Regions from separate parts of the Arthrobacter monumenti genome, predicted to be linked through region 3. Evidence: riboswitches for the same ligand, from Rfam matches in the RefSeq annotation. Region 3 holds a riboswitch; each other region holds the start of a gene.
What was found. A riboswitch is a leader RNA that binds a small molecule or an ion and turns the genes downstream of it on or off. The one in region 3 is predicted to bind cyclic di-AMP.
Positions count from the first base shown of each region.

Region 1 (9,956 bases), on a different contig from region 3:
CTGCTCGCGAAGGTTCTTTATGGACTCGGAGTGAGCAACGCCGTCCTCGTGGGGCATTCCATGGGCGCCCAACCCGTCGTCGAGCTTGCCATTGAGCAGCCGGAGCTGGCTTCGCACCTCATCCTGATCGGCCCGGCCGTCGACTCCGCGCGCCGGTCGGCTTCCGAACAGGCTCTGGCACTGTTTTACAACGCCCTGATGGAATCCCCATCGCTGACCGGACGGCAATTGCTGGACCTCATGCGGTGCGGGCCCCGCTGGTTTCACCGCGAACTGCCGGTGGTAATGACCTACCCTCTCGAAGACCGGCTTTCAGAAGTGGACCAACCGGTGCTCGTCGTGAGAGGCGAGTACGATCCGGTGGCTCTGCCGTTATGGTCCCAGCGGCTGGCCGATGGTGCAAAGAACGGCCGCTTGCTCGAAATACCGGGCCACGCCCATGGTGTTCAGCACACCGCGCCAGAGGACGTTGCCGCGGGGATCCGGAAGTTCCTTGAGATTGAACATCCGCCCACAGGAAGGGGGATTCAGACTTCCGGCATGTCTTCCATGACAAGCGCCGGGAGCCGGTTGTGATCCTGGCCGCCAAACCTTGCGGACCCCGCGGCGCCGCATATAATCAGAGTTAGAGGTCGAGCAGTCGGCCATGAGTTTCTTCTTCGGAGTTGACGATGAGCACCTATCAGTTCCACCGGGGGCGAGGCTGATGTCCCTGACTGAGCGCGAGCGGCGGGAACTCGCCGAACTCGAACAACGCCTGGCGGAGGAGGATCCGCGGTTCGCGGCCTCTCTCTCTTCCGGGGATAACCCGAACCGGTCGACCAAGCATGTCCTGCTCGGACTGCTCACTGTCGTTATCGGTTTAGTCGCACTAGTGGTTTCCATGACCTTCTCAATTGCCCTGGTTGGAGTTGTGGCGCTGCTGATCATCACCGCCGGCATTGCCTGGACCGTCCTGCTTGGTTTCAAGGCCGACGGACCCACCTCCCGGTCCTTGAGAAAGTATTTCGGCCGCAGAAACAACGGTTGAACCTGCTGTGCCCCGGACGCTGTCCCGGGGCGCTGGGCGACACGATCACCCGTTGTCATGCCACGCGTTTTACATGCGCGCATTCCTTATGTACTCTGTTGGCGGTTGAGCAGTGGCCATGGAAACTTCTAAGGGAGTAAACCCGTGGAACTTACGCTGCAGACGGCTGTCCGTATGGACACCGGCCCACTACTTTTTTCCGGCAAATCTGTCGTTCTTGTTATGGCTCCGCAAGGGGTTCCGGCATGAGTGATCAGATGAGCTCCGCCCCCTCGGCAGGTCCGCAGCCCGCCGGGGCCGGTGCTGCCAACAACCCCATGGAGGAGGCGCTTGTCCCATCAGGTTCCGACGCTTCAGGTACGTACCTGCAGCCCGGCGAGGCCTTCCCCCTGGATCTGTCCGGGATGGCAACCGATGATCTGCACATCCTCAACAGCCGTGTGTCCCGGCAAATGGACATGGAATACATCTACCGCGGAGGGCCACACCCCGAAACCCACGGACGCTTTCACGAGCTGGCCGAGGAACTGGACATACGGCAAGCCGCGGAAGACGCAGGAACGAATAAACCGTAGGCTGCGGTTGTTCACTCAGAACTACTTCAGAAATAAAGAAATTGGAGTGTCCATATAAATGGCAACAGATTACGACGCACCGCGTCAGACCGACGACGACACCGCCTCACAGTCCCTCGAGGAGCTGAAGGCACACCGGAGCGATAACCAGTCCTCCGCCGTCGACGTCGATGAAGCCAAGGAAGCCGAAGAATTCGAGCTTCCCGGCGCAGACCTGTCCGGCGAAGAACTGCTGGTCCGGGTTGTTCCGGCCCAGAAGGACGAGTTCACCTGCATGTCCTGCTTCCTGGTCCGCCACCGCTCGCAGATCGCCCGTGAAAAAGACGGAATGGTCTACTGCAAGGACTGCGAAGGCTAAACCAGCCGGCTACATTGCACCGCAGCCGACAACAGCTATAAAACAAGTGCGCCGCTGGAGACTCTCCGGCGGCGCACTTGTTGTTTGCAGATGAGGGAAGATCCGACTGCCCGCTTATGAGGACTTGGCTATTTAAAAACGTGTGGAGGAAGTTCTTCCGGCGCGCCTGCCCGCGGTCGCTCGTTGGGCGGTACGTCCCTTTGTGGTGCCGGCTCGTCTACCACCACCGGAATCGGCGGACGCCTTTTCTCCCGCTTCCGCCTTCTGTGTCTGGACGTACGATAAAGAAGCGAGGTGTTCGACTCGTTCCGGAACTTCTTTCCCACTTCGGCGGAGTATGTCCCGCTGTGCCCGCGCAGCCGCGATGTTCACCTTAGTGACTTTCGGCATCTTGCGTTGCCTCCGAACCCTGCTCGTAGTAGTCCGCGTTCAGCTGGTCGAACACATTAATGATCATTGCCTGATCATCTTGATAAATCCACTCTACCGCCCGTCACTCGCCCACTTTTTAACCATGTCCACTACTCAAGTCACCGTGAAACAAGTGCGCCGCTGGAGAATCTCCGGCGGCGCACTTGTATCGTCAGGAACGGCCCCAGCAGACCGCGCCTGGGTCTTTACATGGTGTAGAAACCGACGACCGGCATCGCATTGACGTTGTGGATCATCGTTCCCTGGCTCGGGTTCAGGGCGCTGATCATCTTGCCATTACCCAGGTAGATGCCTACGTGGCCGCCGCCGTTTTGTACGACGACGTCGCCCGGCTTCGGATTGAACGTGCGCTCCATGGCGTGCCACTGGTAGATGCGCGGCAGGTCGATCCCGTTCTGGGCGTAGACGTACTGCACAAAGCCGGAGCAGTCCCAGCCGGCCGGAGACGTGCCGGCCCACACATAGGGAACACCCTGGAAGGCCCGCGCCGTGGCGGCCAGGCCGGAGGCGGACGGCAGCTTCTGCACATCGTTGGACACGTTGCTGACGCGGCGGTCATTGTTCGACTGCGCCGCTCCCCCGTTGGAGGCGGGCGCGCTGCCGGAAACCCGGATCACATCGCCCGGGTAGATGACAGTGTCCCAGCCCATGTTGTTCAGCTGGAACACGGTCTGCAGGCTGATGCCGTACCGTGACGCGATCCGGCCCAGGCTGTCGCCGGACTGAACGGTGTGGGTCTTGGCGGAAACGCTTGAGGTGTTGTTCGCCGCGGTGCTGCCCCCGTTGGAGACGCTGCTCGACGGCGCGGACTGCGAGCTCTTCGAGTACTGGATGCGATCGCCCGGGTAAATGACGGTGTCATTCCAGCCCATACCGTTCAGCGAAAAGATGTTGCTCAGGCTGACACCATGCTGGTTGGCGATCTTGCTGAGCGTATCGCCACGCTCAACGGTGTGGGTGGCCGCGTTGGCGGTGGCGCCCATGGTCAGCAGCATTCCCGATGATGCAGCGAGAACGGCCGCAGGTCGGCCGACAGCGCCGGCGTTGGAAGCCACGGCCGACGAAAGTGCTTTGGCGGTATTAATGCGCACCGGCGCGCGGTGGCGTGCGTGCTTGGACACAGATGTAGCCTCTCCCTGTGCCTGCGGGGTTAGCTGTCGGATTCGGATGGGAGTCACCCGGACACAGTTGGTTCCACCGTGAAAATCCATGGTGGCCTGACGTGTCTTCACCCCTGGGACTTGTAGCGAGTCCCTACGGTTTCCCCGCCCCTGCCGGACGAAGTGCGAACGGACCTTGATCTAGTGGCAGAGTTAGGCATTCTGATCAAGGACATCGATTGTGATGAAATCGACGCAAAACTGACAGTACATCACAAATGTGCATCTTGTCACCATGCGCCACTCCGGTAACATCTGAAACATCTTTACCAGCAATCACAAAAGTATGCTTTTTCGGCTCCCAGTCGAAAGCCCCGAATGCACCGTTGACCACTGACTGCGTTCTAAGTTTCGACGACGGCGGACGCTGCCGTTCCGACGCCGAGTGCCGCCAGAATCGCCCCAGAGCTACGCTCCAGGTTCCTGGTCACGCGGGGCCGGTTAAGCCAGGCGTTCGCCTTCGCCGCGACCAGGCACAGCACGACAAGGTAGATCAGGATAATGGCGCCCAGCGTCGCACCGAGCAGCATGGTGGTGGCGAATACCGAACCGTTCCGGGGCAGGAACTGGGGCACGATGGCGATGTAAAACAGCCCGACCTTGGGATTCATCATGCAGGAGAGCAATCCGGCCCCAAACGCCGGCAGACCCGCACTTCTGATCGCCTCCTTGCCGGCATCGGCCGGCAGCTTGTCCGGTCGTGGCCCGCGGAAGGCCTGGATGCCGAGATAGATCAGATACAAGCCACCGAGTATTTTCAGCACCCGGTAGGCAACGGCAGACTGTTCAATCAGCGACGCCAGCCCAATACCGACCAAAGCCGCCCACATCAGATTGCCCAGAGCCGAACCGCAGGATGCAGCCAGGCCTGCTGTTACCCGGCGGAGGCTGTACCGGAGGGCCAGCAGGCTCTCGGGACCGGGCGTCACCGCCAGGACGACGCACAAACCGCAGAAAGCCAAGTAGGACGAGAGGGTCATTCCTCTATTGAACACCGATCGGTACCTTAGTCTCGACCCGGCGGTCGAGGACCGAGGCAACCACGGCGGCAGTAATGATGGCCACTGCCAAAAACAGGGGCAATTCGGTGGCCTGCAGGACGACGGCACCGGCCAAAGCGGTCCCCGCCGAGCCGGCAGTGATCTTCAGGGCTCCGACCCACACGAACACTTGGCCCCGGGCCTCCGGCGGAGCATATTCGCTGCGTGCAGCCAGGGTTGCCGCGAAGAAATACGAATTCATGATCCCCGTCAGGGAGTAGGCCGCCACTGCGACCGGGAAACTTCCCGCAAATGCCGCTCCGGCCAGGCCTATCCCTACTCCAGTCGCAAGCCACGTCATCAGGCGGTCGGCGTCGGCCCGCATCGGCCGGAGCATCACTCCTGCCGAACCTGCCAGGCCACCCAATCCGTAGGCCGCGACAAGGACACCTGCTGCAGCAGGTTCGACGGCGAACCCGCCCGTGGAGGCTACGGCCGTGATGGGCAGCACCGCCACCGACAGGGCGACAATAACCGTCAGATAAAGTGTCCTGCGCAAGGAACCCGTCGAGATCATCATTATCAGTGTGCGTCCTGGCTGAGGAACCTTCGAGGCGGCAGCAGCAGGCGGCGAATATGGCAGGAGCCTGATTACTCCTGCTGCGGCAAACGTGGCCGCAGCCAGGATCAGCGCTGCCACCGCCGGGCTGGACCAGGCCGAAACCGCGGCAACAAGTGAGGGTCCGATCGTGCCGCCAATACCGTACGTTGCGACGTCCCAGCCCTGTGCCCGGCGCTGGCTCGATCTTCCCGGCCCCGCTATGGCCGGAAGCCGGCTGCTGATACCACCGGTCAGCAGTGGACCAACCAGCCCGGAAGCAATCAGCACCAAGCCCGAGATGACGGGCCACGTCACCGGAAACAGCAGTACAGCTGCCGCAAGCGTCGCCCCGTGGGCCATACAGGCCAGTGCAATCACGGACCGGCCGTCGCGGGCGGTATCAAGGCGTCTGGCAATGAAGGGTCCAAGCAGATGGGGAGCGGTGATGCACGCACCAAGAACGCCGGCCAGCCATCCGGGCGACCCACTCGTCGTCACAAGCAGAACGATGGCAACCACCGCTCCCCCGTCCGCACTGCGGGCCAAGGTGGCTGCGACGACATAACGGGCAAGCCCGCCGCGCACGGTTCACCCCTCTAATCCGCACCGGCGAATGGCATCCGCGACTTTCCTGCGGCCCTCGCTGTCCAATCCCTGAAGGGGCAGCGGCAGGCTTTGCAAGGGGGTCAGACCCAGTTCCTCCGCAATTGCTGCGGTTACACGCAAGCTCCCATACATACCGAAAAGCGACCATACCGGCTCCAGATTCGTCGACGCTTCCAGTGCCAGATCACCGCGGCCCGCCAACGCATGATCAGCAATCACCTTGGCCGGCCCGGGAAGCACCCCTGCGACCACCGAGTACCAAACGCCGCAGCCGGCAAGCAGCGCTTCAGCTGCTGCAGAGTCGCCGCTGATCCCTATCGAAGTACGTTCCGGCAACAGGGAGCGCAGCTCCCTCACGCGTGCGGAAACCTGTCCCGGCTGGGGCGGCGGGATTTTGATGGAGGCGATCGCCGGAATGCCGGCAACGCGCGAATACAGTTCATCCGAAAATGTGAACCCGGTGGTACCCGGGTTGTCGTAGACGACGATCGGTACGGAGGATGCCGCCGAGACGCCCTCGTAGAGGCTGAACACTTCTGCCTCTGTCAATTGTTGGTACGACACCGGTGCCAGCAGCAAGCCGGCAGCCCCTGCTGCCTGGGCATCTTCAACATGCGCAAGGACATCGCGCGTGCGCACGGCACCCACGCCGGCAATGACCGGGACCCCGTCAGCGGCATCGACAGCGGCTTCCAGCACGGCATGGCGTTCTTCGCGGGACAAGTAGGCATAGTTCCCGGTGGAGCCGAGCACGCCAAGGGAGTTCACGCCAGCTCCCGCAGCCCGCGAAACCAACGAAGCAACGGCCTTCAAATCGACACGGTCGTCGTCTATTGGCGTAAGGGGAAAGGCACAGAGTCCGTCGAACATAAACCCTTCTTTCATCCGGCTGCAGGCCGCATAAGGCGGAGCAGCTGCATGGCATTTGATTCCGGTTTTTATGTTGGCAGGGTTCTTGGTCCTACACTAGGTCCAAGAATGATCACATTGGGAGGTCCATTTGGGCGAGATCGAGCTTCCGGTCACACTGGACAGGGATGGCCCGGCTCCACTGGCCGCTCAACTGGCTGACCAGCTTCGCAAGGCCATCCTCGGCGGGGTGCTCCAGCCGGACCACACGCTTCCGGCAACACGCAGGATGGCCGCTGAGCTCGGTATTTCACGCGGCGTTGTGGTCCGCGCGTTTGAGCAATTGGCCGGCGAGGGATTCCTGGAGAGTCACGGGGCCGGCGGGACCAGGGTGGTGATCCGCCCGGACGTTCAACATCCTGCCCTCAAGGAACATCCTGTCCCGCACATCCAGGACAGCGGGCCGATCATCGATCTCACACCGGGACGTCCGTCGGGCAGGCCGTTCAAGAACCGCGAGTGGCATGCCGCCTGGCGCAAGGCGGTTTCCGAACAAAGACCCACGCAGCTGCCTCCACCCCTTGGCACCGATTCCCTGCGCCAGGCAGTCGCCGGACATTTGGCCGTGTCCAGGGGACTCGCCGTCGGACCGGATGATGTCATCATTACGGCCGGAACAAGCGACGCCTTGCAGCTGGCCGTTGCCACCCTCCGGCGCCGCAGAGAGCACCCCCGGATACTCGTCGAGGACCCTGGCTATCCAACGGCAAGGCGGGTGATGACCGCGGCCGGTGCCATGTTGGAAACAGTGCCTGTCGATGAAGACGGGCTGAGAGCCTCCCAGCTGGCCACCCTTGAACGGATGCCGGACGCCGTGCTGATCACCCCGAGCCACCAGTACCCGCTCGGCGGCAGGATGCCTGTCCAGGAGCGGCTGGATCTTCTGAACTGGGCAACCGAACATGGCGTGCTCGTCCTCGAAGACGACTATGACAGCGAATTCCGCCATCACAGGATGCCCTTGCCCGCCGTTGCTTCACTTCCATCCAAGGCTGATGTTGCGCTGTTGGGTTCCTTCTCCAAGTCCCTCAGTCCTTGGCTGCGGTGCGGCTACCTCGTGGTCGGCGGGGAATCAGGGCGCGCGCTGAAAGCCATGCGTGAAGGACTGGATACACCGGTTCCCGGGATCATGCAGTCGGCCCTTGCCCACTACATCCAGGCCGGAGGTCTTTCACGGCACATCGCCCGGGCGCGGCGCGAGTACGCACACCGCAGGGCGCTCCTTCTGGAACGCCTGGGTGGCGGTTCAGACCTTCGCCTCGGCGCCCTCGACGGTGGACTTCACGCGATCCTGCGTTTTCGCGGGAGGGACGCCGTTCAGCTGGCCGATGAGGCTCTTCGCCGGGGAATCCGAATGGCCACACTGGACGCCTATTACGCCGACCGCGAGCCTGAGAACGGTCTGGTCATCGGTTACGGTGCTCCCAGCGATCTTCAGCTCACTGAAGGCCTGGACGTCATTATCGATCTGCTTGACGGCAGGCCCGATTTCGCACCGCGCGGAAACAGCAAGTAGGCTTACGAAGCGGATCAAGCCCCGGTCCTAACCTGCACTGGACGAACCGGAGCCATCTCACATCGCCGCGAACCGCCTATGGCAGCGCATCGCCATTTCGTTAAAGCCACCCATGATGAGCCACAAACTATTGTTGGCTTTCAAGGCCGCGCTCGCAGTCGGCATCGCCTGGGTGGTTGCACCCTACATGCCGGGCGTCGCCGACGACTATCCCTACTACGCCCCCCTCGGTGCACTGCTCAGCATGCATTCGACACTCAAAGGCTCGGCCAAGTACGGCCTGCAGATCCTCGGCGGACTCGCCATCGGAATCCTGCTCGCTGCGATCGTGCTGGCCTTCGGGGCACCAAACTTCCTGACCATCTCACTCGTGGTGGCCGCCGGCGTCCTGATCGGCGGGATGCGGTGGCTCGGTGCTCCCGGCCAGGAATACCTGCCGATCGCAGCCCTGTTTGTGCTGATCGTCGGCGGGCAGGACGCCAGCCAGTATTCGATCGGCTACCTCGTGCAGATGACCGTCGGTGTCGCCGTGGGGCTGCTGATCAACCTCCTCGTCCTGCCTCCCCTGACATTCGATTCAGCGGTCCAAAAGTTCTCACATTTCCGCAGGAGCCTCGCCCGCCACCTTAACGACGTCGGCACAGCGTTGACCGAGAACTGGCCGCCGGAGCGGGAGGACTGGGCAACCCAGAACGAGGCTCTCGCGGGCACGGCGGCGGAAGTCCGGGAAACCATCCACATCGCCGACGACAGCCGGAAAGGCAACCCGCGCGCACGCATCCACAACAGGGACCTGGACGCAGACTATGCGGATCTGGCTGCCCTCGAGAATGTAACCTTCCACATCCGCGACCTGACCGAAGTCCTCGCCGGAGCAGTCTGGGGCAAACCGTTCCCAGTGGAGCTTCCCACCGAGTTGTGTCCACCTCTGAGCGAGGCCATCCTTGCGGTGGCGGACATGCTGACGATCTGGGAGAACAAGGACGAAGGACAGGAGCCCACCGACCGGGCAGAGACCAGCATCGAAGCGCTCTTCAACGGAATCGACGAACACCGCACCGCCGGCCCCGCCTCCATGAGCGCCGCAGCCACCATCGCCATGACCCTGCAACGGATACTGGTCACCGTACGGCCACGAACCCAGGGAGCCACTGCTCATTGATCAATTCATCGCTGCAGCAGACAACCAACAAGGAGACTATGCTGAAATCGAAATTCACCAAACGATCCATTGACGTTGATGGCGTACGGATGAATATCCATTCCGGTGGGACGAAAGGACCGGCTTTCGTGCTGGTGCATGGAATAGGTGCCTCGCACCGGTACTTTCTGCCCTTGGCGCGCATGCTTGCGAAGAAGGGAACGGTACACATTCTGGATCTTCCCGGCTTTGGGAGTACTCCCACACCGAACCGGGCCTTCGATATCGCAGATTTCGCCAGTGTTGCCGTCAAGGCCTTGAAAGCTCTACAAATAGGGCCCGCGATACTTGTCGGCCATTCCATGGGCGCACAGGTGACTGCCGAAATGGCACGGCAGCAACATGATGCCGCGGCCGCCGTTGTACTGTTAGGCCCCACAGCCGAAGAAGGCGAGCGCACCCTTGGTGCTCAAGCTTTACGTTTGATGCGTAATTCCGCCCGCGCATCACTTAAGTCGCAACTCGTCGTGGCCTTTGACTACCTCCGCTGCGGTCCACAGTGGTTCGCCAACACGATGCCGGCGCTGCTGTCGTACCCGACCGAAGAGAATATCGCAGCCCTCGGGATGCCGCTGTTGCTGGTGGCCG
Region 1 is NZ_JBTNCY010000001.1:229,305-239,260, forward strand. Features, by position in the region: gene ACX80B_RS01075 (alpha/beta fold hydrolase) at 1-576, shown strand, start outside; gene ACX80B_RS01080 (DUF3040 domain-containing protein) at 647-1,030, shown strand; gene ACX80B_RS01085 (hypothetical protein) at 1,276-1,605, shown strand; gene ACX80B_RS01090 (DUF4193 domain-containing protein) at 1,664-1,963, shown strand; gene ACX80B_RS01095 (C40 family peptidase) at 2,581-3,516, opposite strand; cyclic di-AMP (ydaO/yuaA leader) riboswitch at 3,521-3,725, opposite strand; gene ACX80B_RS01100 (LysE family translocator) at 3,900-4,535, opposite strand; gene ACX80B_RS01105 (MFS transporter) at 4,540-5,721, opposite strand; gene ACX80B_RS01110 (dihydrodipicolinate synthase family protein) at 5,725-6,612, opposite strand; gene pdxR (MocR-like pyridoxine biosynthesis transcription factor PdxR) at 6,743-8,167, shown strand; gene ACX80B_RS01120 (FUSC family protein) at 8,283-9,329, shown strand; gene ACX80B_RS01125 (alpha/beta fold hydrolase) at 9,368-9,956, shown strand, end outside.
Region 1: linked by a shared signal. The riboswitch ahead of ACX80B_RS01095 (C40 family peptidase) and the one ahead of ACX80B_RS15265 (M23 family metallopeptidase) in region 3 are both predicted to bind cyclic di-AMP.

Region 2 (9,956 bases), on a different contig from region 3:
GCAACCCGAAGGCCGCAATCGGGATGCCGATCGCATTGTAGAAGAACGCCCAGAACAGGTTGGTCTTGATCGTCCCGAGCGTCCGGCGGGACAACTCGATCGACTCCGCCACTTTACCCAGGTCGTTGCCCATCACGGTCAGGTCGGCCGCCTCGATGGCAACGTCCGTTCCGCTGCCCATCGCGATACCGAGGTCCGCCTGGGCAAGGGCGGGAGCGTCGTTCACGCCGTCGCCGGCCATGGCTACCGTCCGGCCTTCGGCCTGGAGCTTTTTCACGGTCTCGACCTTGCCTGCGGGCAATACCTCCGCCATGACGTCGTCGGCAGCGATGCCGACGGCGGCAGCCACTTGGGCGGCGACGGCCAAGTTGTCGCCGGTCAGCAGGATGGGCCGCAGGCCGAGTTCCTTCAGCCGGGCAACGGCGGCGGCCGATCCATCCTTTACCGTGTCCTTGAGGCTGATAATGCCGGCAACCTGGCCGTCCACGGCGACCCAAATGGCGGTTGCGCCGGCGTCTTGCTGCTTCCGGAGCACGTCCTCATGCCCGGCGGTCAGCTCGATTCCGTTCTCAGTCAGCCAGCCTGCACGGCCCGCCACCACGGTATGTCCATCGACGGTGCCGCGCACCCCGCCACCGGAAGCGCTGTGGAAATCGGAGACGGGGGACAGCCGAATCTCCGCCGGCGGTTCCGATTGCCCGGTGCGGGAGCCGGCGTCGGAATCGTCGGGGAGTTCACCGTTGCGGGCGGCGTCAGCGATGGCCTGCGCGATGGGGTGTTCGCTGGCGTTTTCCACCGAGCCGGCCAGATGCAGGACCTTTTCGACAGGCAGTGGGCCAAGCGGAACGACGTCGGTCACGGAGAGCTCTCCGCTGGTGACGGTTCCTGTCTTGTCCAGCACGAGCGTGTCCACCGAGCGGGTATCTTCGAGGATCTGGGGTCCCTTGATCAGGATGCCCAGCTGAGCTCCGCGGCCGGTTCCGGTCAGCAGCGCCGTCGGTGTTGCCAAGCCCAACGCGCACGGGCACGCGATAACCAATACTGCCACGGCGGCGGTGAAGGCGGCCTGCACGTCGCCTGATTCCAGTCCCGGAGCGGCGGCGAGCAACCACAGACCGAAGGTCAAGACCGCGATGGCAAGCACTATGGGTACGAAGACGGCGCTGATCCGGTCGGCAAGCCGCGCGATGGGAGCCTTGCCGCTCTGCGCTTGGCTGACCAGTTTGGCCATTTGCGCCAGTGTGGTGTCGCTTCCAACACGCGTGGCCCGGACGTGCAGGCGTCCGCTGGTGTTGATGGTCGCGCCGGTCACGGTGTCGCCGGGGGCGACGTCGACGGGCAGCGATTCGCCTGTGATCAGGGAAGTGTCGACGGCGCTGTTTCCGTCCGTGACAACGCCGTCGGTGGCGATCTTCTCGCCGGGACGGACAACGAACGTATCGCCGGCAGCCAGCTGGCCCGACGGGATCTTGACCTCGACGCCGTCGCGGAGCACGGACGCGTCCTTGGCGCCCAGGTTCAGCAGGGCCTTGAGGGCTTCGCCGCTGCGGTGCTTGGCGTTGGCCTCGAGATAGCGCCCCAGCAGCAGGAAGGTGGTGACGACGGAGGCGACCTCGAAGTAGAGTCCGTGGGCCGACATCGGCATACCTGTATGCGCGGTCACCATTGGATTGCTGATCAGCACGTAGGCGGAGAACAGGAAGGCCGCCGCGACGCCGATCGAGACGAGCGTGTCCATAGTGGAGGAGAAGTGCCGGGCGTTGACGGCGGCCGCACGGTGGAACGGCCAGGCTGACCACGTCACGACCGGCAGGCTTAGGATGGCCGCAACCCAACCCCAGTGTGGAAATTGGGCGGCCGGAATCATCGAAATGACGAAGATCGGCACGGTGAGCAGTGCGGCGGTAATGAGCCTGGGTTTCAGCGTCGATGCCGGAACGTCGCGGTGCCCACCGTCGTCGTGCTCAGGTTCAGGCTGATGCAGTGTGGCGGAATAGCCGGCTGCATGCACGACGTCGATCAGCTGTTGGTCGCTGATGTCGCCGGAGACCGTGACCTGGGCGGATTCCAGCGGGAGATTGACCGACGCCTGTACGCCCTCGAGCTTGCCGAGTTTACGTTCGACCCGGCCGACGCAGGAGGCACAAGTCATCCCCTCGATATCCAGCTCCACCACGCGGGCGTTTTTGGACAGGGCAGTGTCGGTGTCAATCGCCATGGATATTTACGCTTCGTTCGCCACTACGAGGTAGCCGGCTTCCGCGACGGCTTCGCCGATTTCGGCGTCGGACAGCTTCTTGCTCGAGGTGATGGTGGTGGTGGAGATTCCAGACTTGTTCAAGTCGATTTCGACGTTCTCGACGCCGTCGATTTCCTTCAGCTCTTCCGTTACCGAGGCGACGCAGTGGCCGCAGGTCATGCCGGAAATGTTGACGATGGTGTTCATTGTTAGCTCCTTAGCAGGCGTGAAATGGCGTCCGAGGCTTCCTTGACCTTGGCGTCGATGTTTGCGAATTCTCCGGTGGTCTGTGATTCGGTGGCCGCACCGACTACGCAGTGGGCAATGTGCTCCTCGAGTAGTCCGATGCTGACGGCATGCAGCGCCTTGTTGATGGCGGAAACCTGCGTGAGGATATCGATGCAGTACTTGTCCTCATCGATCATCCGCGCAATGCCTCGAACCTGGCCTTCGATCCGCTTGAGCCGGCGCAGGTACGCGTCTTTGTCCGACGTGTAACCGTGATTTTCCTGGGCGTCCCCGGTGACGGGGTTGATGCCTGCATGGCTGTCCAATTCCGCCTCGGTGAAGGTTTCGGCAGGGCTTTGGTCAGTGGCGCTCATGGTGTCCTCTTTCGCTGATGCTTCTTTCACGGTATACCCCCACAGGGTATAGGTCAAGTACCCCCAAGGGGTATGTGGATAAGCATAACGAAATTGTAACTTCGCAGCGTTTCTGCTTAGTCTGGGGCAGCACCGCCTGTAGGGGTGCAGCCGGTCCGTACACCGAACCCTGTCAGCGGACCGGTCCCGTTCATAGTTATGGCAGGGGCGGAGGAACCACCAGCGGCAGCATCGCAACTGCCTGGGGGTGAAGCCGCAGTGGCATCGCAACCGGTACGGCCACCGTTCGGCCGTACCGCCGCCGCAGCGGCCGGGTCTCCTCGACCCGAATCCGACAGCTAACTTCGCAGGTGTTTGAGAGAGGACCAGTTTGATGCGCAGTAAACCCACCGGCCGCCGTGCGGCTGCTCCCGGCACTTCCTCCGCACGCGCGGCATTCGTTCCGCGCTCCAACCACTCCCCACTGCCTGGACATCGCTGGGCAGCCGCGCCGGTTCCCGCCGCGGCTGGAACCAGCCCGTGGGTCCGCAACGGCTCACTTGCGCTCGCCGTGACCGGCATCGTCGTCGCCGTCGCGCTATCGCAGATTCAGCCGCCAACAGCCGATGGAACGACGCAGGCACAGAACGTCGGCGAATCGCCCACCGCCTCCACCGCAGCAAATGTAACTTTCCATTCCGATTGGCTGACCACCGACGCTGTCATCCACGGCTACCTCGGCGGGGATGAGGTTGACGGCGGCTCCGGTGACGGACTCTTCGCCAGCAAGGCCAGCAGCGGCGAAGCGCTTTTCGCCAGCAATGACGGCACTGTCATCAACGGCAACTCCGGCGCCGACAACATTGTTGCTGCCGATGGTTCCGGAAGCGTCGTCGCCAGCGGTGCTGCTGGCAATGCCCCGGCCGCAGGCAGTTTGAAGGCCGCAGGGGGAAGTACTGCAGAATTTCAATCCACGCAACGGCCGGTAGGCGATTTAACTACGCAGGCGGCGCTGGATTCAGCCGGAGCACCAGCACCGGAACCAGCGGAGCCAAGCGGTCCAGTATCGTCGGATGAGTCCGATGGCGACGGCATCGAGGCGCAGAACAGTACCCCGGGTGATGCGTCGGCCTCGGCCTCTGGCTCAGAAACACAGACGGAAGCGACGCCGGCTCCGGCCAGCGCTAAGGGTGACGGGACTACTGCGGCTGCGACCCCCAGCGGGAGTGCTGAAACTACGCCGGCTGCCGCTCCCACTGAGAGTGGCGAATCTTCGCAGGCGACGGCTCCTGCCGAGGCTGCCGGGACATCGCAGGCATCGACGGCGGAGCCCACCAGCCCCAGCCCGGAGCCCACCAGCCCCAGCCCGGAGCCCACTGGTCCGAGCCCGGCGCCGACCACCTCCAGTCCGAGCCCGGCGCCGACCACCGCTAGTCCGAACCCGGCTCCGACCACCACCTCCACCCCCGAGCCCTCAAGCACCAGCCTGAAAACCGTGGAACCGAGTCCGGAACCCACCACCTCCAGCCCGGAGTCGACGGACGGAACTGATCGGGACAGCTGGGATGGCTACGACGGAGACGGCTGGAGCGACGGCGACAGCGCCGGCTGGGACAACCGCGACGAAACCAACCCGGACAACCGCGGCGGACAAGACTGACCTACCACTACGGGAACAACTAACTAGACGCCCACCTATGGCCTGTTCCGGAAAATCTCCTGTTTCGACACGCCTCCTGTGCCGTGAGACTCGCCACAAACCGGGTAACGAAATTGTAACTACGACTTTCATCTGTTTAGTCTTGTCTATCGCCGTTTTTGTCCGGCGCCCCTGGTCCGTCCACCGAATCCTGTCAGCGGACCAGTTCCGTTCGTATTGATGACAGGGGTGGAGGAACCACCATCGGCAGTCTGACTGCCTTGGGGTTAAGCCCGCCAGCGGCATCGCAATCGGTTTGGCTTTCTACAGCTGACCGCTGCCGCGCAGGGCCGAGTTTGGTCTCAACTCGAATCCGACAGCTAACTTCACAGGTGTCTGAGAGGACCTTTTTGTTTCGCAATAAATCAGCGGGCCGCCGCGCAGCGGATCCCGCAACTTCCCCTATGTCCGAATCAGCTCCCAGCAGCCGTTCGGGGCAGCCCGGCCGCCATAGCGCGGCATCAGCAGCACCTAAGTCTTCGCAATCCTGGGTCCATAAGGGCGCCTTGGCGCTCGCCGTAACCGGCATGATCGCCGCGGTTACCTTTCCCCAGGCCCAATCGCAGGCAAGTCAGGATCAGCTGGAAGCAGTTTCGAGCGTCGCCAGTTCCGTCACCGCTTCGACAGGTGCAAGCCTCGACTTCACACCGAACAGCCTCAAACCTGGAGCTATGGCGGACGACGACGAGGAAAAGGGTTCCAGCGTGAAGCCGGCCTCGAGCGGTTCTGACGACAAGGCTTCCGGATCCACGTTGGCGGGCAAGGATTCCGACAAGGAAAAGGCGAAGAAGGACGAAAAGCAGAAGTCCTCTTCCAAGTCCGAGGACCTGGGGGCCCCGCTGGCGTACCTCAAGCCGACATCGTCCTTCGGCTACCGCGTCAGCCCCATCACCGGTGCTGCCAGCGAGTTCCATTCCGGCCAGGACTACGCCGCGACTTGCGGCACCCCGGTCAAGAGTTCAGCTGACGGCAAGGTCGTCCAGGCCGGTTGGCACCCGTATGGTGGCGGCAACCGCGTCACGGTCAAGCACGACGACGGTCTGAAGACGACCTACAACCACATGGCGGCGATCAAGGTTAGCGCGGGCGAGTCAGTTAAGGCGGGCGAGTCCGTAGGCAATGTCGGTTCGACCGGCGCCTCCACCGGTTGCCACCTGCACTTCGAGGTGGTCGAGGGCGGCCAGACGGTAAACCCTCTCGGCTTCCTGTAACAAAACCCGGCTGCCGCACTGGCAGCGAAGCGGTCTCCGCAGTCATTACGACGACGGCGGGGGCCGCTTTCGTATGTCGGCACGTATTGAGGTAATCACCCGGTTGTGTCATTATCTGCATATGGATGCAGATAAGCAGGTATGCGGCGCCGACGTCGATAGTCAGTACGTTGAGCTGGCCGTCGAGGTTTTCTCGATGCTTGCCGATGCAACCCGGGTCCGCATTATTCTTGCGTTGCGCGATGAGGAGTTGTCGGTGAATCATCTCGCCGACATCGTCGAAAAACCGTCTGCAGCCGTGTCCCAGCACCTGGCTAAACTCCGGCTGGCGAGGATGGTCGCGACCCGACAGGTGGGAACACGGGTGTTCTACAGGCTGGAAAACGAGCATGCCCGGAAACTCGTCACCGACGCGATCTTCCAGGCCGAGCATTCGCTGGGCGGCGTTCCGCGGCATCATCACGGCGACCAGGCGGTGGGAGCATGAATCGATTGCCCGCCAACGAGCGTGTCCACGATCACGAGCACGAACATGACCACGTGCATCCGACCGGCCTGAAGGGTTTTTTCCACGGTCTTTTCGTTCCGCACAGCCATGACGTCAGCGACTCGATCGACGACGCCATGGAGTCGAGCGGTCAAGGCATCAGGGCCGTCAAAATCAGTTTGGTGGGATTGGGTGCGACGGCGGTGCTCCAGCTCATCGTCGTCTTCATCAGTGGGTCCGTGGCGCTGCTCGCCGATACGGTGCATAACTTCTCCGACGCGTTGACCGCCGTTCCGCTGTGGATCGCCTTCATCCTCGGGCGCCGTGCCGCCAACCGCCGTTACACCTACGGCTACGGAAGGGCGGAGGACCTCGCCGGACTGTTCATCGTCGCGATGATCGCACTGTCCGCCATCGTCGCCGGCTGGCACTCCATAGCCCGACTGGTCGATCCCCAGCCGCTGACCAATCTCGGATGGGTCCTCGCCGCGGGCTTGATCGGATTTGCCGGTAACGAACTGGTTGCCATCTACCGGATCCGGATCGGCCGGCGCATCGGTTCTGCAGCCTTGGTCGCCGATGGGATCCATGCCCGGACGGACGGGTTCACCTCACTGGCCGTCGTGCTTGGCGTCATCGGAGTCTGGCTCGGCTTCCCGCTGGCCGATCCCATCATCGGCCTGGTCATTACCGCCGCTATAGTCGTTCTCCTTTGGGGAACGGCCCGCGATATCGGCCGCAGGCTTCTGGATGGTGTTGATCCGGACCTGGTGGACCGGGCCGAGCGGAGCGTCAGGGCTGTCGAAGGGATCCAGGGCGTGGACCACATCCGGCTGCGCTGGACAGGCCACCAACTGCAGGTTTCGGCGTCGGTTCTCCTGTCACAGGAAACCAGCCTGCAGGAGTACGAGGACATCCGGTCACGAGTGGACCTCGCCATGCGTACTGATCTGCCGAATGTTGGCCATGTCCTTGTGGCGCCCGGCATACGGCGCTAACGGACCGGCAAGTGGTTCAGCGCCCTTAACGGTTCAGTGGGTGGGCGGTAACTTGATCACTGCAGGTTCACCGGGACGATGGCGGAAGTCCTCAATGTAAGGCAACACCACGAATACTGTGGCGGCAATGAACACCAGCTGCACCACAGAGCGTGGCAGCAGCGCCGCAGCCGGACCGTCGTCGAACGTAATATCTGCGACGGCGGCATAAACATTCGCCGGAAATATCGCCACCAGCAGGCAGCCGAGTCCCGCCGCTGCCCAAGGCGCCGTCCGGTGGTAGAGCAGGCCGGCCGCCCCGAGCAGTTCCAGAATGCCGGTCAATGTCACCAGCAGTTCCGGGAAGGGGAGCACCGGAGGCACCATCGCGACGAAATCTTCACGCAATTCACCAAAGTGCGATACTCCGGTCACAGCGAACATTGCCGCCAGCCCGCCGCGGACGCTAACATGCCAGGACTGCAGCCGTTTCACGCCGAAGAAACCCAGCAGGCGCAACAAAAGGGTAACGCCAATCAAAATCAGCAGCGGTATCATCAGGGTTCCTTTTATCCCAGCGAGGAAATCAGCTTGTCACAAGCCTTTTCACAGCGGCGGCACTGTTCGGCGCAGAATTTGCAGTGGCCCTGCTTCCCGCTGTGCTGCTCGCATTCGTCGGCGCAAGCCTTGCAGGCCGTGCGGCATGCCTCCAGGACGGCAAGCGTTATGTTGGCGTCATAGCCGGTATGCCGCGACAGCACCTTCCCGGTGGCCAGGCAGATGTCCGAGCAATCCAGATTCGTGCGGATGCACTTCGCCATCTCAGCGACCATGTCTTCACTGAGGCAGGCGTCGGCGCAAGCGGTGCAGGTCTGGGCACATTCAAAACAGGCGGCAATGCAGTTGGTCAGCTTCTTCCGGTTGATGTCGCCGAGGTCCTTTGGATAAGCATCCAGCATCTCTTTTACGTGGGTCACGACTGTTACTCCCGTCCCTGATAGGAAAGAGGCGGCACGGCGAACTGCCAGCCGTCACAGTTCCACAGTAGGCTTATCAGTTTTCAGATTCCAGCCCTTATTCAGTTTGCGGAGCGAGACCCGGTTAGAGGGTTTCGAGCAACTGCTGCATCTTCCCGATCTCAGCCTTCTGGGCGGAAACGATGTCCTCCGCAAGTTCCACCGCCGCCGGGTTCGACCCCTGCTGGATTTCCTGTTTGGCCATCGCGATGGCGCCCTTGTGGTGCTCGATCATCTGCTTCAGGAACAGCCGTTCCGCCTCGGTCCCCTGGACGGCTTCGAGTTCCTCGAGCTGCTCTGCCGAGAGCATGCCTTCCATGGCCTTGCCGTCCCCGCCCATATCGTGGCCCATGCCGTGGCCGCCGACCGGAACCGGTTCGTCCCAAGCTTTCAGCCAATTGGACATCCGCTGGATCTCCGGCCCCTGGGCAGCCTTGATCTGTCCGGCCAGCTCGCGGATTTCCGGGCTTATGCTCTCCTTTTCCAGTATCATTCCGCTCATCATGACTGCCTGCTCATGATGGGGAATCATCATGGTGGCGAACATGGCGTCGGCTGCGTTGTGTTGTTCGCCATCCAGCTGATCCTGCGCCGATTGTTCGTGCCCGGAGTGTGGGCTGGCCATCGCCGAGGAGCTTGCAGAGCTGCTGCTTCCGGAAGTGCCGTGCTCCATGCCGGACATGTCGTCCGAAGGTGAGCCACAGCCAGCCAGCGCGACGACGATGGTGGCAGCGGCAAGGGTAAGGGGAATGCGTTTCATGAGTGATTGTCCTTTAATAATGGTTTTCGTTCACTGCCGGTCCAGAGATGCATGCCAACGATGCCGGTCATCAGGGCCAGCATCGTCAGCAGCAAGGGAGCTGAGCGGAACCACGCCGGTATCAACGTCCGGAACTTAGCCATTCAACACCTTTTCGGGATCCAGCTGGAGCCTGCGCAACAGCTGTGCGTTGAAGGCGACGACGACGGTGGAGGCCGACATCAGGATCGCACCTGCGGCGGGCGAGAGGACAAAACCGGCGAAGGCCAGCACGCCGGCGGCAAGCGGTACGGCGACAATGTTGTAGCCGGTGGCCCAGACGAGATTTTGCCACATCTTCCGGTAGCTCGCCCGGGACAGTTCCACCATGGACAGCACAGCCCGCGGGTCGTTACCCGCCAGGACCACGCCGGCGGATTCCATCGCTACGTCGGTGCCGGCGCCGATCGCGATACCGACTTCGGCACGCGCGAGTGCGGGGGAGTCGTTCACGCCGTCTCCAACCATGGCGACCTTGAGTCCGCGCTTCTGCAGCTCGGTGACTTTCGCGTCCTTGTCTTTGGGCAGCACCTCGGCGAAGACCTCGTCAATGTTGAGTTTCCGCGCCACTGTGTCCGCCACCTGCTGGGCATCGCCGGTGATCATGGCAACCTTGATGCCCCGCTCCTGCAGCGCCTGGACGGCTTGGCGGGATTCCTCCCGGACCTCGTCCTCCAGGGCGACGGCGCCAATAATCTGGCCGCCGCGGATCACGTGCAGATTGGCGGCGCCCCGGTCCTTCCAGCCGGAGGTGGTTCCGGCCAGTTCGGCCGGCTCCCTAATTTCCAACTCCTTCAGCAGCGCCGGGCCACCGACGGCGATGGTCTCACCGTCCACGTGCGCCTGGACTCCCTTGCCCGTGATGGAGGAGAAGTCCGTGGCCTTATAGGTCTGCTTGCCGGCGGCCCGCACAATCGCCCGCGCCACGGGGTGCTCGCTGTCGGATT
Region 2 is NZ_JBTNCY010000003.1:40,647-50,602, reverse strand. Features, by position in the region: gene ACX80B_RS04955 (heavy metal translocating P-type ATPase) at 1-2,218, opposite strand, end outside; gene ACX80B_RS04950 (heavy-metal-associated domain-containing protein) at 2,225-2,446, opposite strand; gene ACX80B_RS04945 (metal-sensitive transcriptional regulator) at 2,449-2,841, opposite strand; cyclic di-AMP (ydaO/yuaA leader) riboswitch at 3,010-3,209, shown strand; gene ACX80B_RS04940 (hypothetical protein) at 3,215-4,480, shown strand; cyclic di-AMP (ydaO/yuaA leader) riboswitch at 4,670-4,869, shown strand; gene ACX80B_RS04935 (M23 family metallopeptidase) at 4,924-5,730, shown strand; gene ACX80B_RS04930 (ArsR/SmtB family transcription factor) at 5,852-6,217, shown strand; gene ACX80B_RS04925 (cation diffusion facilitator family transporter) at 6,214-7,215, shown strand; gene ACX80B_RS04920 (DoxX family protein) at 7,249-7,752, opposite strand; gene ACX80B_RS04915 (four-helix bundle copper-binding protein) at 7,764-8,171, opposite strand; gene ACX80B_RS04910 (DUF305 domain-containing protein) at 8,296-8,970, opposite strand; gene ACX80B_RS04905 (copper-translocating P-type ATPase) at 9,106-9,956, opposite strand, start outside.
Region 2: linked by a shared signal. The riboswitch ahead of ACX80B_RS04935 (M23 family metallopeptidase) and the one ahead of ACX80B_RS15265 (M23 family metallopeptidase) in region 3 are both predicted to bind cyclic di-AMP.

Region 3 (9,956 bases):
AGGCCCATCTCCTTTTGCTTGCACAGCCGCTGCCGGTTGCTGGACAGCTTATGCCGGACCGTCGATGCCGAACGTCCGCGCATCGTCCCAGGTGTCGACGTCGCGGGTAGCGGGCGCGGCAACGGTGACCGGCACTACCTGCAGACTAGCAACCAGCCGGAAGACTGACATCCCTGTGACGCCGCCGCCTTCGCGCCGCTGCCGCACAGCCTCCGTCAGCGCGGACCTCTTATACAGTGCAGCGAGCGGCTGCAGCTTGCCCATTTCGTCCTGCGCCATCACACCGTCCGCACCGGAGGTCGCCGCGCCCTTTTCGGTCCGGGCCAGCGACGCGGTTGCCGTCAGGAGATACTGCATGGCGGTGCGGGCGTAGGGCATATCGCAGGCCAAAACGGCGGTATATTCAGCAGTGCTGCCGGCCAGTGCATCCACTCCCGCGGCGATGGCGGAGGCAGGACCGGAAAACGGTGGATCCTCCCGGGCACACCGCACGCCCTCCGGCAGCTCATCAGCAGAAAAGGGACCAACGACGACGACGGTGCCGGCCCCCTCGACGGCGGCCAGGGTGCGCGCAAGGAGCGTGCCGCCGTCGAACATCAACGACGCCTTGTCCACGCCGCCAAGGCGGGACGAACGGCCCCCGGCCAGGATGATGGCGTCGAAGTCGACGCTGTCGACGGGGTTACGCGGCATTGGGGCTACGCTGCATTATTAAGGAATTCCGTCCATTGTGGAGCCGGCCGTTCGAGCTCCTTGATCCGCCAGCGGGATCCGCGCGGGGGTTTCGGAAGCACCCGCAGCTCCCATCCCATCTCGCGGAGAGTGTGATCGTCTTTGGCATTATTGCAGCGCAGGCAGCAGGCGACGAGGTTCTCCCAGGTTTCGGCTCCGCCGCGCGACTTGGGAACAATGTGGTCAATGGTGCTGGCCGGCTTGCCGCAGTAGCCGCAGAGGTGGTTGTCCCGGCGGAGGACTCCGCGGCGCGTTACCGGGGCACCTTCGCGGTAGGGAACCTTCACGTAGCGATTGAGCAGGATGACGGAAGGCCGGGCCAGGATTTCGTTGGGCCCCACAACGGGATCGCCTGCCTCGGCAATAATGCTCGCCTTGCCGCCGAGCACAAGAACGATCGCCCGGCGGAAGGTGACAACCGCCAGCGGCTCATATCCAGCATTGAGAACGAGTGTGCGCATGCACATACCTCTTCGCGCCGGACCTGCGGCCACTGCACCGGTTGTGCCGGTTCAGTGCCCGCGGGTCTTGGATCAACAAGCCAAGAGTAAACGAGATCTGACCCGGTGTGCCAGTTATTCACCGCTGCGGCACGACCGAGGCCCGGCGGAAGCGGCGACGGGGGCCGCCGCGAGCCATCGGAGAAACGACGAAAGGCCCCCGCCGCAGCGGGAGCCTTTGCCTTTAATACTGTCCGGTCAGGACGGGATCCGGTGGAATTAGCCGTTCACGTGAATGTAAACCGGGCCGGAGCCGACATTGACGGAAGCCAGAACGGTCTTGCCGCCTTCCCAGCCGCCATGGACGGCCTGGCCGTTCCCGACGTAGACCGCGATGTGGGCCATGCCCATGCCGCCGTCCGCGTAGTAGACCAGGTCACCCGGCTGGGCCTGCGAGGCGCTGACCTGGGTGCCGAGGGAGAAGTAGGAGTCCGGCCAGCCGTGGTGGTTGATGCCGACGGCGGCGAGGGCGTTGGTGACCAGCATGGTGCAGTCCTGGCTCACGCCGAGCTGCGCGTACGCAGCGGAGGCAATCCCCGCGGCAACTCCGCTGGAGGAAGGAGCCTTCTGCTGCGCGGGCTCCGGCGTCGACTTGGCGGCGGGCTGCGTGGAAGCGGTGCTTGCCGTGTCTGCGGTGGCAGCGGGCGCAGGCTCGCTCTGGGCAGGTGCTGGTGCTGGTGCAGGAGCCGGCGCCGGGGTCTCCACGGGTTCCGCGACGACGGGCTCGACGTCGTTGGACTGCGGGGCAACAACCGGTTCCGGTGCTTCCACGACCGGAGCGGGGGCCGAGCGGACATCCGGACGGTCGAAGGAGATCTTCGCGGCAGCGGGAGCGTTCACCTGGATGGCGGAAGCGGTCTGGATCTGCAGTTCCGAAGCCGCCGAAGCCTCGCGGTTGATGTCTCCCTGGGCAGCGGTCGCGGAAACGCCGGTGACTAGGACCATTCCGGATGCAGCAGCGACGACAGCGGCCTGGCGGCCCATGCTGCCGGCGTTGGAGCTGACCGCCTTGGCGATGCTGCTCAGTGCGGTGGGTTGGGCCGGTGCCCGGTGGCGGGCAATGGTTGCGCTGGTCGACATTGTGGAATGCGCTCTCTTTCGATTTCTAGCTGGTCACAGCCTGCGGATACTAATGGCGGTGGAATTGCAGCGGGCCACCGTTCCCGTCGAAGCTTTTGGGGCCCTACGGGAGGGTGTAGAAACCCGAGACCGGCATGGCGCTGACCGAGTGGAGCTGGGTGCCGTCGCTGGGGTTCAGGGCCGAGATCATCTGGCCATTGCCGACGTAGATACCGACATGTGAGCCACCACTCTGCACCACCAGGTCGCCCGGCTTCGGGTTGCTGGTGGGAGTCATGACCGACCACTGGTTGGTGCGGGGAATGCTCAGGCCTGCCTGGGCGTAGGCCCACTGCACGAAACCGGAGCAGTCCCAGCCGGCGCTCGGGCTGGTTCCGCCGTAGACGTATGGGTTGCCGACTCCGGCGTAGGCCGCGCCGGCAACGCTCGAGTTACCGGCCGAAACGGCTGCAGCGGGATCGGGCTTGGGCTCAGGCTTGGGAGCCTCTTCCACCACGGGTTCCGCAACAGGAGCAGGCGCTTCGACGTCGATGGCGGCGGCTGGTTCTGCGGTTTCGGTGGACTGGACGCTCACCTCGACGGGGGCGGCGGGAGCTGCCGGAGCGGCTTCGGAAGTGACGGAGGCACGCTCGAAGGAAATCCTGGCATCGGCCGGGACGCTGACGTCCACGGTCTCCGGCTGGGCTGCGGTGACAGCGGTGAAGGCGTTCGCTTCGCGCTCGGCGCCGGAAGCCTGCGCCGGCACTCCAACGGTCAGGACCAGACCCGAAGCTGCGGCGATAACGGCTGCCTGGCGGCCCATGGATCCGGCGTTGGATGACACTGCCTGCGAGATTACCGCAAGCGGATTACTGCGCACCCGGGCAGCACGATGGCGGCCCAAAGTAGAGCTTGAAGACACGTCTGTAGCCTCTCCCATAGCCTGCGGGGTGAGCTGTCGGATTCGGATGGGAGTCACCCGGCCGCACGGCATCAAGGGAAAAATTCCTCGTGACGCCGGTACGGCTTAACCCCTAGGACTTCTTGCGAAGCCCGATAATGGTTCCCCCGCCTCTGCCAGACGAATAAGTTGCGAATGGACCTTGGCACAGTGGCAGAGTTAGGCAATCTGTCCAAGGGTGCCAAACCCCTCTGGAAATTGGCACGAGTAAGACGGTACCCCAGTTCGAGATCGATGTCACGCTGAGGTCACGGGGAGGTGTCATTTCGATACATCCCGGTAACGGCTGCCCTCAGGTCGGCCGGGAGTAACCGCTGGTCAGAGGGCGGATACCGTGGCAGGAGTGGGCTAAAAAAATAAATCGGACATTATCTCCGTGTCGGCGCATCCCGGGCATGTTGCGCCTTAAAGCCGAATGCACCGCCGGACAAATCCGACGGTGCATTCGAGAAGGTTCCGGCGGACCGGTTCCTGCCTGTGAAGGCTGTCTTACATGGTGTAGAAGCCCATCACCGACATGGCGCTAACGTCATGGACGAGAGTGCCCTGGCTCGGGTTCAAAGCGCTGACCATCTTGCCGCCACCGATGTAGATGCCGACGTGGCTTCCACCGTTCTGGACGACAACGTCACCCGGCTGCGGGTTGCTGGTCGGCGTCATGGAGTGCCACTGGTAGGTACGCGGCAGGTCAATGCCGTTCTGGGCGTAGACCCACTGAACGAAGCCTGAGCAGTCCCAGCCGGCGCTCGGGCTGGTGCCACCGTAGACGTACGGCGAACCAACCATGGACTGGGCGGTGCCGGCGATTCCTGCGGTGGAGACGGACGCTCCAAGCGCCTGAACCCCTCCGCTGGAGGCCGTGCTCAATCCGGTGGTGTTATCCGGTGCGGCCGGAGCCGGCGCCGGCGCAGGGGCCGGAGCGGGAGCAGGTGCCGGTGCCGGAGCAGCCGCCTGGGCGGGTGCCGGAGCAGGTGCAGGTGCCGGAGCCGGGTTGCCCGCCAGCTTAATAGTATCGCCCGGGTAAATGACGGAGTTCCATCCGAGGCCGTTGAGCGAGAAGACTGTCTGCAGGCTGACGTTATTGGCTGCAGCGATCTTTCCCAGCGTGTCACCGGACTTCACGGTGTAGGAGCCCGAGGTGGAAGCGCTGGTGGAAGCCACTGCCGAACCTGAGAACTCAATGCTGTCGCCGGGATAGATGACCGAGTTTGCACCGAGTCCGTTCAGCGAGAACAGTGACTCAACGCTGACGTCATGCTGAGCGGCGATTTCGCTGAGCGTGTCGCCCGACTTGACGGTGTGCTCAGCGGCATTTGCCGGAACGGCAAGGCCGAACATCATGCCGGATGCGGCAGCAACCACTGCTACCGGACGGCCGATGGCGCCTGCATTGGAGGAGACCGCTTTGGAAACGGACTTCATGGGGCTGACCGGAGTCGCGCGGTGGCGAGCAAGGTTAGGATTTTTGGACACGTTGATTGCCTCTCCCAATGCCTACGGAGTTAGCTGTCGGGTTCGGATGGGAGCCACCCGGACGTATAGGCGCACTACAACGTGCACGCTACCTATGCGTCTTAACCCCAAGGACTTCTGACGAAGCCCGCTATTTGGTTCCCCCGCCCCTGTCAGATGCTGTTGCGAACGGACCTTGCGACAGTGACAGGGTTAGGCAATCTGTCCAAGGGCGCCGACGCTACTGGAAGCCGGCACGCGGATCAGCCTACATCACGGAACGGTAACTTGTCACACTTCGGTCACGACACGCCGATTCGCGGCGTTTCGCCCCACCGCGGTGCTATGCGCTCCGCCCGGTTACAGCCATCCAAGTGGGTCGACAGTCTGCCCGTTGACCACGACTTCAAAATGCAGGTGACACCCGGTGGACGCTCCGGTGGTACCGCTCACTCCGACGGTCTGCCCGCGGGAAACGGACTGGCCAGCGGAGACAGCAATAGAGGAGAGATGGTTATAGGTGGTTTCGAGTCCACCGCCGTGGTCGACGACGATGCGGTTACCGCCGCCGAAGGGGTGCCAACCCGCTTCCTTGACGACGCCCTCGGCTGCCGCGGCAACCTCAGTACCGCAGGCAATGCCGAAGTCCTGGCCGGTATGCATTTCCCCGGCAAAACCGGTGATTGGACTTGTCCGGTAACCAAAACTGGAGGTCATATTCGAAGCTGGTACGGGCATGTCGAGGCTTCCCTCGGAAGCGGCCGGTTCGGCTTCGCCTGCGGCCGCGGTCATCACGCTGGCCAGTTTTTTCTCGGGATCAAAACTGCTGGTGACATCGGAACGGACGAAGGAAACGGTGGCGTTGTCGGAAGCCTTTACCGTGGATACTCCATTCGAATCCGGCGATGTGGTTGCGGCAGCGGATGCCGTCAGTGTCTTCTGTGCTCTCTGCGCTTCTGCCGGCTCACCGGCGGCGGTCACTGTCGCCGTCGGAACCGCCACTGCCATTGCCAGCCCGGAAGCGGCGACGACGATGGCCGCCTTCTGCCCCACGCCACCCATGGCCTGGGTGGCCGCCAAAGAGATTTGTCCCAGCTGGTTCCGGTTGCGCCGTGCAGCGCGATGGGCATCCCTAGGGCGCGACTCCACAACGGAAGCGGACGCGCGGCGGCGCCCGTGTAGCTTATGCCTCGACAAAGCTGTTCCTCTCGTACCGGCCTGCGGAGTTAGCTGTCGGATTCGAGTCTGAGAGCGACTCGGCCCGCGCTAAACGCACAGCCCAGTACCGCCTTGCGGTTCAGGATGCGCGTTCTGCCGGGCTTCACCCCAAGATGCACCTGCTGATTCCAGCTGGAATCCGCAGTTCTGCACCGATTGGTGGGTCCCCCGCCCCTGCCGTAATGATTGGAAGCTGATCCGCCGGCAGGGTTCGGCATACAGATCAGCTGACGCTTTACGGATCAGCGCCAGTGATCAACTATAGGGCTTCAAATCCGAAAGAGACACTTCCGTTATTGAGTGTTGTGGATAACAATCCGTCAGGACATGGAGACGAAAATGTGCGCGGCGACTTCAGGAGGGAGTTCCAGTGCACCCTCGATTCCCGGCACGCGCACGGAGATGTAGTCGCCGGCCCGCTGCAGGGTGATTTCGGCACCCGGGTGCAGGCCGCCGTCGTCGAGTTGCCCCAAGAGTTCCGGCTCCACCTGGATGGGCTCGGAGAGCCGGCAGATGACCACCTTGGACTCCGGCGTATAGCGCGGCATGGCGTCCAACAGGGTGATGACACCATCCGAAAACGCGCCGGCCGTTTGCCCGCCGAGGGCCTCGAGACCCGGAATGGGATTGCCGTACGGAGACTCGGTGGGCCGCTCGAGTAAGTCGTAGAGCCGCCGTTCAACCCGCTCACTCATGACGTGCTCCCAGCGACAGGCCTCATCGTGGACATAGGCCCAGTCCAGACCGATCACGTCAAAGAGAAGTCGTTCGGCGAGCCGGTGTTTGCGCATGACGCCGACGGCGCGGCCGCGGCCCTGTTCGGTTAGCTCAAGGTGGCGGTCGCCGGTCACGACCACCAGGCCGTCGCGTTCCATCCGGCCGATCGTTTGGGAGACAGTGGGGCCGGAATGGCGGAGGCGTTCGGCGATGCGGGCACGCAAGGCGATGATGCCCTCTTCCTCCAGCTCAAGGATGGTCCGCAGATACATTTCGGTAGTATCGATCAGATCGGTCACAGAGGGCTCCTTGGACGCTGCCAGAAAAAAGACTTGCCCCCTACATTAGCTTATTTGGACAGAGTACAGATAATTGCGCGAACAGTGTGGATGCGGCGGGGGCGGCCGCAATAACACTGTCACGGTTTAGCCGCCGTTGCCGCCGTGGGGCAGAATAATCAGACAACATCACCGCCAGGCGCAGGTCTGCGCCGTGCCCCAACATCCTGGAGTCTTCGACGTGAACGAGACCACGAACTTGAACATCCCGCGTGATTTGCTGCCTAAGGACGGCCGCTTCGGTGCGGGACCGTCGAAGGTCCGCACGGAGCAGATCCAGGCCCTGTCAGAGGCCGGAAGCACACTGCTGGGAACCTCGCACCGGCAGGCTCCGGTAAAGAATCTGGTCGGCAGCGTCCGCGAAGGCATCAGCCAACTGTTTCAGGCGCCGGACGGCTACGAGGTGATTCTCGGCGTCGGCGGTTCAACTGCTTTTTGGGATGCCGCCAGCTTCGGTTTAGTGGAGAAAAAGGCGCAGCACCTGTCCTTCGGCGAGTTCGGGTCCAAGTTTGCCGCCGCGACGGACAAGGCCCCGTTCCTCGATCCTTCCTCGATCATCGAGTCCGCCCCGGGAACCCGTCCGGTTCCGCAGGCCGGGGCCGGCGTAGACGTCTACGCCTGGCCGCAGAATGAAACCTCGACGGGTGTCGCCGCTCCGGTGCACCGCGTCGACGGCGCCGACAACGGCTCGCTGGTGCTGATCGACGCGACGTCCGCCGCCGGCGGGCTGGATGTCGATGTCAGCCAGTCCGATGTGTATTACTTCGCACCGCAGAAGAATTTCGCCTCCGACGGCGGCCTGTGGCTCGGACTGTTCTCGCCCGCCGCGCTGGACCGGGCTGCGAAAATTACCGCGGATGGACGATGGGTTCCGGACTTCCTGAACCTGTCCACCGCCATCGACAATTCACTGAAGAACCAGACCTACAACACGCCCTCGATTGGCACGCTGGTGACGCTTGATGCGCAACTGGAATGGCTGAACGGCAATGGCGGTCTGGCTTTCGCATCCGAGCGCACGGCCGATTCGGCGGCGCGGTTGTACAACTGGGCGGAGAATTCACCGTCAGCCAGCCCATTCGTGGCCGACCCTGCCGACCGGTCCAATGTGATCGTCACGATTGATTTCGACGACACGGTTGACGCTGGCGCCGTCGCCAAGGTGCTTCGGGCCAACGGCGTCGTCGATGTTGAACCGTACCGGAAGCTGGGGCGGAACCAACTGCGCGTGGCCACGTTCGTGGCGATCGAGCCCGACGACGTCTCCGCGCTGATCAACTGCATCGACTATGTGATCGAGAACCTGCGCTAACGGCCCCAGAAAACCGGCAGGAACCTAACTGCCGTCGTAGGAAATATGCAGTTTCCGGGATGCCGAGCGGTCGAAATGGATCCGCAGGTGTTTGGTGCGGGTGATCCAGACCAGCCCGACGGCGGCTGCCACCAGTCCTGATGCCGCAGCAACGCCGAGCGCCCATCTCGGTCCGAGGACATCGGCGACGACGCCAACAATAGGAGCGCCGATCGGTGTGCCGCCCATGAAGATGGCCATGTACACCGCCATCACGCGGCCGCGCATGACCGGATCCGTCGTCGTCTGAACGTAGGCGTTGGCGCTTGTCATCAGGGTCAGCGCGAAGAGGCCGACGGGGATCAGGGCGATGGCAAAGACCCAATAGTTCGGGGCCAGTGCCGCGAGTCCGCAGGCCAGACCGAAGGCTCCCGCAGCGCCGAAAATGAACCGCAGCCGGGGCCTGTCCCGCCGTGCCGCCATCAGCGAACCGACGACCGATCCGACGGCCATGACCGAGGAGAGCAGGCCGAAAGCGTCCGCCCCTTCGCCGAATTCGGTCCGCGCCATCGCGGCGATGAACAGGGCGAAATTGAGGCCGAACGTGCCGACGATGAAGATCGCGGTCAGCACCACGATCAGGTCGGGCCGGTAGCGGATGTAGCGGAACCCCTCCCGGATGCGGCCTTTGCCTTTGGGTGACTTCGGCAGCTTCCGCAGGGACGCCGAGCGGATCTTCAACAGGGCCGTAATCATGGCCAGGAAGGTGAACACATTGATGATGAACACCCAGCCTGGTCCAACCGCCGCCGTCAGCAGACCTGCGATCGCCGGGCCGAACATCCGCGCCCCGTTAAAGGAGGCGCTGTTCAGGGCGACGGCGTTGGACAGGTAGTCGTCGCGGACCAACTCAGAGACGAAAGTCGTGCGGGCAGGTGCATCGATCGCCGCAACGAGTCCGAGCGCCAGCGCAAACCCGTAGACGTGCCACAGTTCGGCGGCGCCGGTGATTACCAACAGCCCGAGGGCCAGCGCCAGGAAGGCCATCGAGGACTGTGTTATCAGGACGAGTTTCTTGCGGCTGAACGTGTCGGCGATCAAGCCCGACCAGGGAACCAGCAACAGCTGCGGGCCGAGCTGTAGTGCCATCACGATTCCCAGTGCCGACGCGTTCTGGTCGGTCAGTATGTCGTACACCAGCCAGTCCTGGGCTGTGCGCTGCATCCAGGTGCCGATGTTCGACACCAGGGCGCCGATGAACCAGATGCGGTAATTGAGGATGTGGAGGGAGCGGAACATGGCTGTCCGTACCCTCCTCTTCCGTCAGCCGCAGCGCCCCGGCGGGGGCAGTGCCGCCCTCAAGGACCGGCGTGCTGCGTCAGTTATTTATCTGCAGATTGGCTCTCTTGTTTATTGTTGGCGTCCTCTTGGGCCTGGTCCGCCTCTGCCTGTTGTTTTTCCTCGGGCCGGATCCGCTTGGCCCACGGAACCCATTCCGGCGCCAGCACTGAACGTTCCGATGGCAGCAGGCCCACTTCGGAAACGGTGGCGACCTTGCCACGTGGCACCCGGGTCAAGACGGCGAACCACTGCCAGCCGTTATAACCGGGCAGGTACGACTCGAACAGGTGGGTCACGACGCGATCGTCTTCGGCCTTGACCCCGGCGTGTTCACCAATCTGGTCTTC
Region 3 is NZ_JBTNCY010000010.1:36,721-46,676, forward strand. Features, by position in the region: gene ACX80B_RS15235 (DUF6457 domain-containing protein) at 1-1, opposite strand, end outside; gene mobA (molybdenum cofactor guanylyltransferase) at 49-693, opposite strand; gene ACX80B_RS15245 (HNH endonuclease) at 699-1,193, opposite strand; gene ACX80B_RS15250 (NlpC/P60 family protein) at 1,452-2,312, opposite strand; gene ACX80B_RS15255 (C40 family peptidase) at 2,416-3,213, opposite strand; cyclic di-AMP (ydaO/yuaA leader) riboswitch at 3,218-3,410, opposite strand; gene ACX80B_RS15260 (C40 family peptidase) at 3,742-4,674, opposite strand; cyclic di-AMP (ydaO/yuaA leader) riboswitch at 4,734-4,924, opposite strand; gene ACX80B_RS15265 (M23 family metallopeptidase) at 5,065-5,853, opposite strand; cyclic di-AMP (ydaO/yuaA leader) riboswitch at 5,905-6,149, opposite strand; gene ACX80B_RS15270 (metal-dependent transcriptional regulator) at 6,243-6,938, opposite strand; gene serC (phosphoserine transaminase) at 7,159-8,289, shown strand; gene ACX80B_RS15280 (MFS transporter) at 8,314-9,567, opposite strand; gene ACX80B_RS15285 (DUF3027 domain-containing protein) at 9,651-9,956, opposite strand, start outside.